One region of the Paenibacillus sp. V4I5 genome, then DNA from elsewhere that is predicted to be linked to it. Evidence: a T-box and tRNA genes for the amino acid it is inferred to sense, from the RefSeq annotation. Region 1 holds a T-box; the other holds one or more tRNA genes.
What was found. The T-box of region 1 lies ahead of ileS (isoleucine--tRNA ligase). A T-box ahead of a tRNA ligase gene usually reads a tRNA of that ligase, here a tRNA-Ile.
Positions count from the first base shown of each region.

Region 2: it encodes a tRNA-Ile, which carries the amino acid that the T-box ahead of ileS (isoleucine--tRNA ligase) is inferred to sense. The anticodon was not compared.

Region 1 is NZ_JAUSZB010000002.1:2,766,378-2,769,560, reverse strand. It holds gene QFZ78_RS14550 (allantoinase) at 1-1,371, shown strand, start outside; T-box leader at 1,429-1,687, shown strand; gene ileS (isoleucine--tRNA ligase) at 1,766-3,183, shown strand, end outside.
Region 2 is NZ_JAUSZB010000002.1:5,492,272-5,495,454, reverse strand. It holds tRNA gene QFZ78_RS27050 (tRNA-Lys) at 1-33, opposite strand, end outside; tRNA gene QFZ78_RS27045 (tRNA-Gln) at 44-115, opposite strand; tRNA gene QFZ78_RS27040 (tRNA-Tyr) at 128-209, opposite strand; tRNA gene QFZ78_RS27035 (tRNA-Thr) at 285-360, opposite strand; tRNA gene QFZ78_RS27030 (tRNA-Asp) at 379-455, opposite strand; tRNA gene QFZ78_RS27025 (tRNA-Met) at 487-563, opposite strand; tRNA gene QFZ78_RS27020 (tRNA-Val) at 589-664, opposite strand; tRNA gene QFZ78_RS27015 (tRNA-Glu) at 683-757, opposite strand; tRNA gene QFZ78_RS27010 (tRNA-Ser) at 778-866, opposite strand; tRNA gene QFZ78_RS27005 (tRNA-Met) at 877-950, opposite strand; tRNA gene QFZ78_RS27000 (tRNA-Ser) at 978-1,065, opposite strand; tRNA gene QFZ78_RS26995 (tRNA-Asn) at 1,143-1,215, opposite strand; tRNA gene QFZ78_RS26990 (tRNA-Ala) at 1,219-1,294, opposite strand; tRNA gene QFZ78_RS26985 (tRNA-Ile) at 1,379-1,455, opposite strand; rRNA gene rrf (5S ribosomal RNA) at 1,511-1,627, opposite strand; rRNA gene QFZ78_RS26975 (23S ribosomal RNA) at 1,697-3,183, opposite strand, start outside.

The sequences.
Region 1 (3,183 bases):
AACGGCTCCGTTGTTTTGCGAGATGAAGTCCGTTTTTTGGATATAGGTATTAAGAATGGCAAGATTTCGCGATTGGATGAGCGGATTACGCTGGAAGCAGAGCAAGTTGTTGATGCTTCCGGCATGGTCATCATGGCTGGTATGATTGATGTCCATGTCCACTTGAATGAACCCGGAATGGGGGACTGGGAAGGATTTGCCACGGGTTCTGCCGCATTAGCCGCAGGCGGATGTACCACATACATCGACATGCCGCTTAACGGCGTTCCGCCAACAGTTACCGTCTCCGCGATGGAGATGAAGCTGGAAGCTGCTCGCGAACAATCATCGGTCGATTACGCCATATGGGGTGGACTGGTGCCGGGGCATCTGGATGATTTGGAGCCCATGAGCGAAGCTGGTGTCATTGGTTTCAAAGCTTTCATGTCTTCGCCGGGTGACCCGGGAGAGGAAGCATTTCGTGAGGTAGATGACCTCACCTTGTGGGAAGGGATGAAGAGCATTGCGCGAATGAACCGAGTGCTGGCGCTTCATGCTGAAAGCGAGTCACTTGTTTCACGCTTAGGACGGGAGAAACAGGCAGAAGGCAAAGTCACGGCGAAAGACTATACGTCCACACGCCCGATTCTTGCTGAGCTCGAAGCGGTGAATCGAGCACTCTTTTATGCAGAGCAGACAGGGTGTCCCCTGCATTTCGTTCATATCAGCAGCGAGGCTGCTGTGAAGATCATTATGGATGCGAAGAGGCGCGGGGTTAACGTGACGCTGGAGACTTGTCCGCACTATTTAATCCTAACGGAGGATGACTTAGAACGAATAGGGCCTACGGCCAAATGTGCGCCTCCACTGCGTAGTGAAGATGAGAAGGAACGGTTGTGGGAGGCTTTGCGCCTTGGTTATATTGATATGATTTCATCGGATCATTCCCCTAGTCCAAGCACATTGAAGGAATCTAGCAATTACTTTGAAGCATGGGGTGGCATATCGGGAGCACAAAGCTCACTAGAACTTATGATTGATGAAGGACACTTGAAGCGGGGGATCGGGCTTAGTCAGTTAAGTCATATGCTGTCCTACGCGCCGGCTGAGCGATTCGGTCTTCTTCCTAACAAAGGAGATATCCGCCTAGGCGCCGATGCAGATCTTGTCATGATTTCATTGAATGCCCCATATGTGCTGCAAACAGAACACTTATTGTATCGTCATAAGCATAGTCCTTATGTAGGAAAGGAACTGGGGTGTAAAGTGCGGGCTACCTGGAGCAGAGGGAATCTTGTCTATGAAGAAGCGAAGGGGATCAGTGCTGTGAAGGCTGGCAAATGGTGTCCAAATAAAAATAAAGTAGGTACGTTGCAATACGAAGGTGAGTGAACTTGACATTCAATGAAGTTGATGTAAAAATGAATTAACTGAGTGTTCTTAATTCATGTAAATTCATTGACGAGTACGAGTACGCTAATCCCCTTGATTTCCAGAGAGTTGGCCTTGCGCTGAAAGCCAACATTCAAGACTTAGCCGAAAATCCCCTCTGAGAAGGAAAGCTGAAGGAATTCTAGTAAGCTGACCCGGGATCCCGCCGTTACAAGGGCCGCGTATGATAGTACGTAGAACGAGAGCTATCATGATCATATCTTTATGATCATGATGGAACTAGGGTGGTATCGCGAGATGTAATCTCGTCCCTTACGGGACGGGATTTTTTTGTTTTCTGTAAATCGTTTCATGGTTAGCCCCTATCATTTTAATAGAGGAGTGTGTATGACACATGAGAAAAATTGATGTGAAAGAAAAAGCGAGAACCCGCGAATTGCGTGTTCTTGAGCAATGGAGATTGAATGATACATTCCGCAAATCCATCGAAAGCCGCAAAGGTAAAGCGAACTTCGTCTTTTACGAAGGACCGCCAACGGCAAATGGATCACCCCATATCGGACACGTGCTTGGTCGTGTTGTGAAAGATTTCATCTGCCGCTATAAAACAATGTCTGGGTACCAAGTCATCCGCAAAGCTGGTTGGGACACACATGGCTTGCCCGTCGAGCTTGGTGTGCAGAAGCAGCTTGGTATCTCTGGAAAGCAAGAGATTGAAAAATACGGAGTAGCCGAATTTGTTGAGAAATGCAAAAGCAGCGTATTTGAATATGAAAAGCAATGGCGTGAACTGACGGAAGCAATCGCATACTGGACGGATATGGATAACCCCTATGTTACGTTGGATAACGACTATATCGAGAGTGTTTGGCATATTTTATCCGAAATCCATAACAAAGGGCTATTATACAAGGGGCACCGTGTAAGCCCTTATTGTCCGGATTGTCAAACAACGCTCAGTTCTCACGAAGTGGCTCAAGGCTATGAAGATGTGAAAGATTTAAGTGCCACAGTAAAATTCAGGAGTAGAAACGGACAGGAAATCTTTCTGGCTTGGACGACGACGCCATGGACACTACCTGCGAACGTAGCGTTGGCCGTAAATAAAGACATCGATTATGTTAAAGTGAAACAAAAAGGTGAAGTTTACATCGTCGCGAAAAATCTCGCGGAAAAAGTATTCAAACAAGACTACGAAATCTTATCTGTGCATAAAGGATTGGAATTCGTCGGCACTGCCTACGAGCCTCCTTTTGGGTATATTAGCCCCACCAAAGGACATATCGTCGTAGACGCAGACTATGTTATGGATACGAGTGGTACGGGTATCGTTCATATTGCTCCGGCGCATGGTGAAGATGATTACCGAACAGCCCGTCGACACGAACTGGATTTTGTGAATGTAGTGAACTTGGCAGGACGTTACAATGATCAGATCACTGACTTCGCTGGACGCTTCGTCAAAGATTGTGACGTCGATATCGTGAAAAACTTGTCTGAACGCAGCCTGCTATTTTCCAAAGAGCGCTATGAGCATAGTTACCCTTTCTGCTGGCGCTGTAAATCCCCGCTGCTCTATTATGCGATGGAGAGCTGGTTTATCAAAACCACCGCAATTAAAGAGCAATTGATCGAAAACAACAGTAAAATCGACTGGTACCCTTCCCACATCCGTGAAGGGCGCTTCGGCAAGTTCCTTGAAGAGCTTGTCGATTGGAACATCAGCCGTAATCGTTATTGGGGGACCCCGCTTAACGTTTGGTTATGTGGGGATTGCGGAGTGGAGTATGCACCGGGAAGCCACAAAGATTT
Region 2 (3,183 bases), 2.7 Mb from region 1:
AGTCAGGTGCTCTACCAACTGAGCTAATGACTCAAGTGAAGAACTGGGGATCAAGGATTTGAACCTTGGCATGACGGAGTCAAAGTCCGTTGCCTTACCGCTTGGCTAATCCCCAACGTAGATTGGATGGAGGCTGATGGATTCGAACCACCGAACTCGAAGAGAGCAGATTTACAGTCTGCCGTGTTTAGCCACTTCACTAAGCCTCCACATATAAAGCCTTACCGAGCCCAAAAAAAGTATTAGCGTTGCTATAAAGCTTATCTTCACTTTTTTGGGAATTGTGGTGCCGTCGAGAGGACTTGAACCCCCAACCTACTGATTACAAGTCAGTTGCTCTACCAGTTGAGCTACAACGGCATATTCATTCATAAAAAATGGCGGAGCTGACGGGATTCGAACCCGCGGTCTCCTGCGTGACAGGCAGGCATGTTAGGCCACTACACCACAGCTCCACACTATGAAAACAACACTCAGTAAAGAGTTTGGTTGCGGGGGCAGGATTTGAACCTGCGGCCTTCGGGTTATGAGCCCGACGAGCTACCGGGCTGCTCCACCCCGCGACATGACTAGCCAGATATTAAAATATGGTGGAGGCTGACGGGATCGAACCGCCGACCCTCTGCTTGTAAGGCAGATGCTCTCCCAGCTGAGCTAAGCCTCCATGGGATATGAAGATTATTGGTGACCCGTAGGGGACTCGAACCCCTGTTACCTCCGTGAAAGGGAGGTGTCTTAACCACTTGACCAACGGGCCAAACTTAAAAAATTTACCTACGGAGAGAGAGGGATTCGAACCCTCGCACCACTTACGCAGTCTAACCCCTTAGCAGAGGGTCCCCTTATAGCCACTTGGGTATCTCTCCAATTTATCAGTAGCGGCAGAGGGGCTCGAACCCCCGACCTTACGGGTATGAACCGTACGCTCTAGCCAGCTGAGCTACGCCGCCATATTGTCTTTCCTTTATCTAAAGAAACGGAGAAGGAGGGATTCGAACCCTCGAGACGCTTGTGACGCCTACACGATTTCCAATCGTGCTCCTTCGGCCGCTCGGACACTTCTCCACGAATGTGTTTATTGGGGCCCCCAAAAAGTAATAGGAATATGCTACAAAGCATCACTTCACTTCTTGGGGGTTTGACTCCCCGAACAGGACTCGAACCTGTGACAACTCGATTAACAGTCGAGTGCTCTACCAACTGAGCTATCAGGGAAAATGGTGGAGCCAAGCGGGATCGAACCGCTGACCTCCTGCTTGCAAGGCAGGCGCTCTCCCAGCTGAGCTATGGCCCCATATTAGTGAGACTGATTTCATCAAAGATCCCTATATTACCCCAAAAAATTTCCGTGGACCCCGATACTAACTATGAAGTTAATTGGTGGGCCCTAGTGGACTCGAACCACCGACCTCACCCTTATCAGGGGTGCGCTCTAACCAGCTGAGCTAAGGGCCCTAATGTGTAAAACAGTGTACAGGGCGGCAAAAAAAATACCCACTAGGGGTATTCTGCTTGGCAACGTTCTACTCTCCCAGAACCCTGCGGTTCAAGTACCATCGACGCTGGAGGGCTTAACGGTCGTGTTCGAGATGGGAACGCGTGGGTCCCCTCCGCCATCATCACCAAACAGTCAAAGCGTGGTTTGCGCCTTGAAAACTAGATACGAAACTTGCGTAAAGTTAGAATTTTAGGTTTATTGGTTAAGCCCTCGACCGATTAGTATTCGTCAGCTGCATGCATTGCTGCACTTCCACCTCGAACCTATCAACCTCGTCGTCTACAAGGGGTCTTACATACTGGGAAATCTCATCTTGAGGGGGGCTTCGCGCTTAGATGCTTTCAGCGCTTATCCCCTCCGTACATAGCTACCCAGCGATGCCTCTGGCGAGACAACTGGTACACCAGCGGTACGTCCATCCCGGTCCTCTCGTACTAAGGACAGCTCCTCTCAAATTTCCTACGCCCGCGACAGATAGGGACCGAACTGTCTCACGACGTTCTGAACCCAGCTCGCGTACCGCTTTAATGGGCGAACAGCCCAACCCTTGGGACCTACTTCAGCCCCAGGATGCGATGAGCCGACATCGAGGTGCCAAACCTCCCCGTCGATGTGGACTCTTGGGGGAGATAAGCCTGTTATCCCCAGGGTAGCTTTTATCCGTTGAGCGATGGCCCTTCCATTCGGTACCACCGGATCACTAAGTCCGACTTTCGTCCCTGCTCGACTTGTAGGTCTCGCAGTCAAGCTCCCTTATGCCTTTGCACTCTGCGAATGATTTCCAACCATTCTGAGGGAACCTTTAAACGCCTCCGTTACATTTTAGGAGGCGACCGCCCCAGTCAAACTGCCCACCTGACACTGTCCCCATACCGGATCACGGTACCAGGTTAGAACTCCGATACGATCAGGGTGGTATCCCAACGATGCCTCCACCCAAGCTGGCGCTCAGGCTTCAAAGGCTCCCACCTATCCTGTACAGATCGTACCAAAGTCCAATATCAAGCTGCAGTAAAGCTCCATGGGGTCTTTCCGTCTTGTCGCGGGTAACCTGCATCTTCACAGGTATTAAAATTTCACCGGATCTCTCGTTGAGACAGCGCCCAAGTCGTTACGCCATTCGTGCGGGTCAGAATTTACCTGACAAGGAATTTCGCTACCTTAGGACCGTTATAGTTACGGCCGCCGTTTACTGGGGCTTCAATTCATAGCTTCGGAACCGAGGTCCCTAACCACTCCTCTTAACCTTCCAGCACCGGGCAGGCGTCAGCCCGTATACTTCGCCTTGCGGCTTCGCACAGACCTGTGTTTTTGCTAAACAGTCGCTTGGGCCTTTTCACTGCGGCCCCCTCGGGCTATTCACCCTACCGAGGCACCCCTTCTCCCGAAGTTACGGGGTCATTTTGCCGAGTTCCTTAACGAGAGTTCTTCCGCGCGCCTTAGAATTCTCTTCTCACCCACCTGTGTCGGTTTGCGGTACGGGCACCTTCGCCTGGCTAGAAGCTTTTCTTGGCAGTGTGAACTCATGACCTTCGGTACTTAAATTTCCCTCCCCATCACAGCCCAGCCTTACGATGTGCGGATTTGCCTACACATCAGCCTCACTGCTTGGACGAGCATCCATCAGCTCGCGTCACTATCCTTCTGCGTCACTCCATTGCTCATAACGGCTACGGTGGTACAGG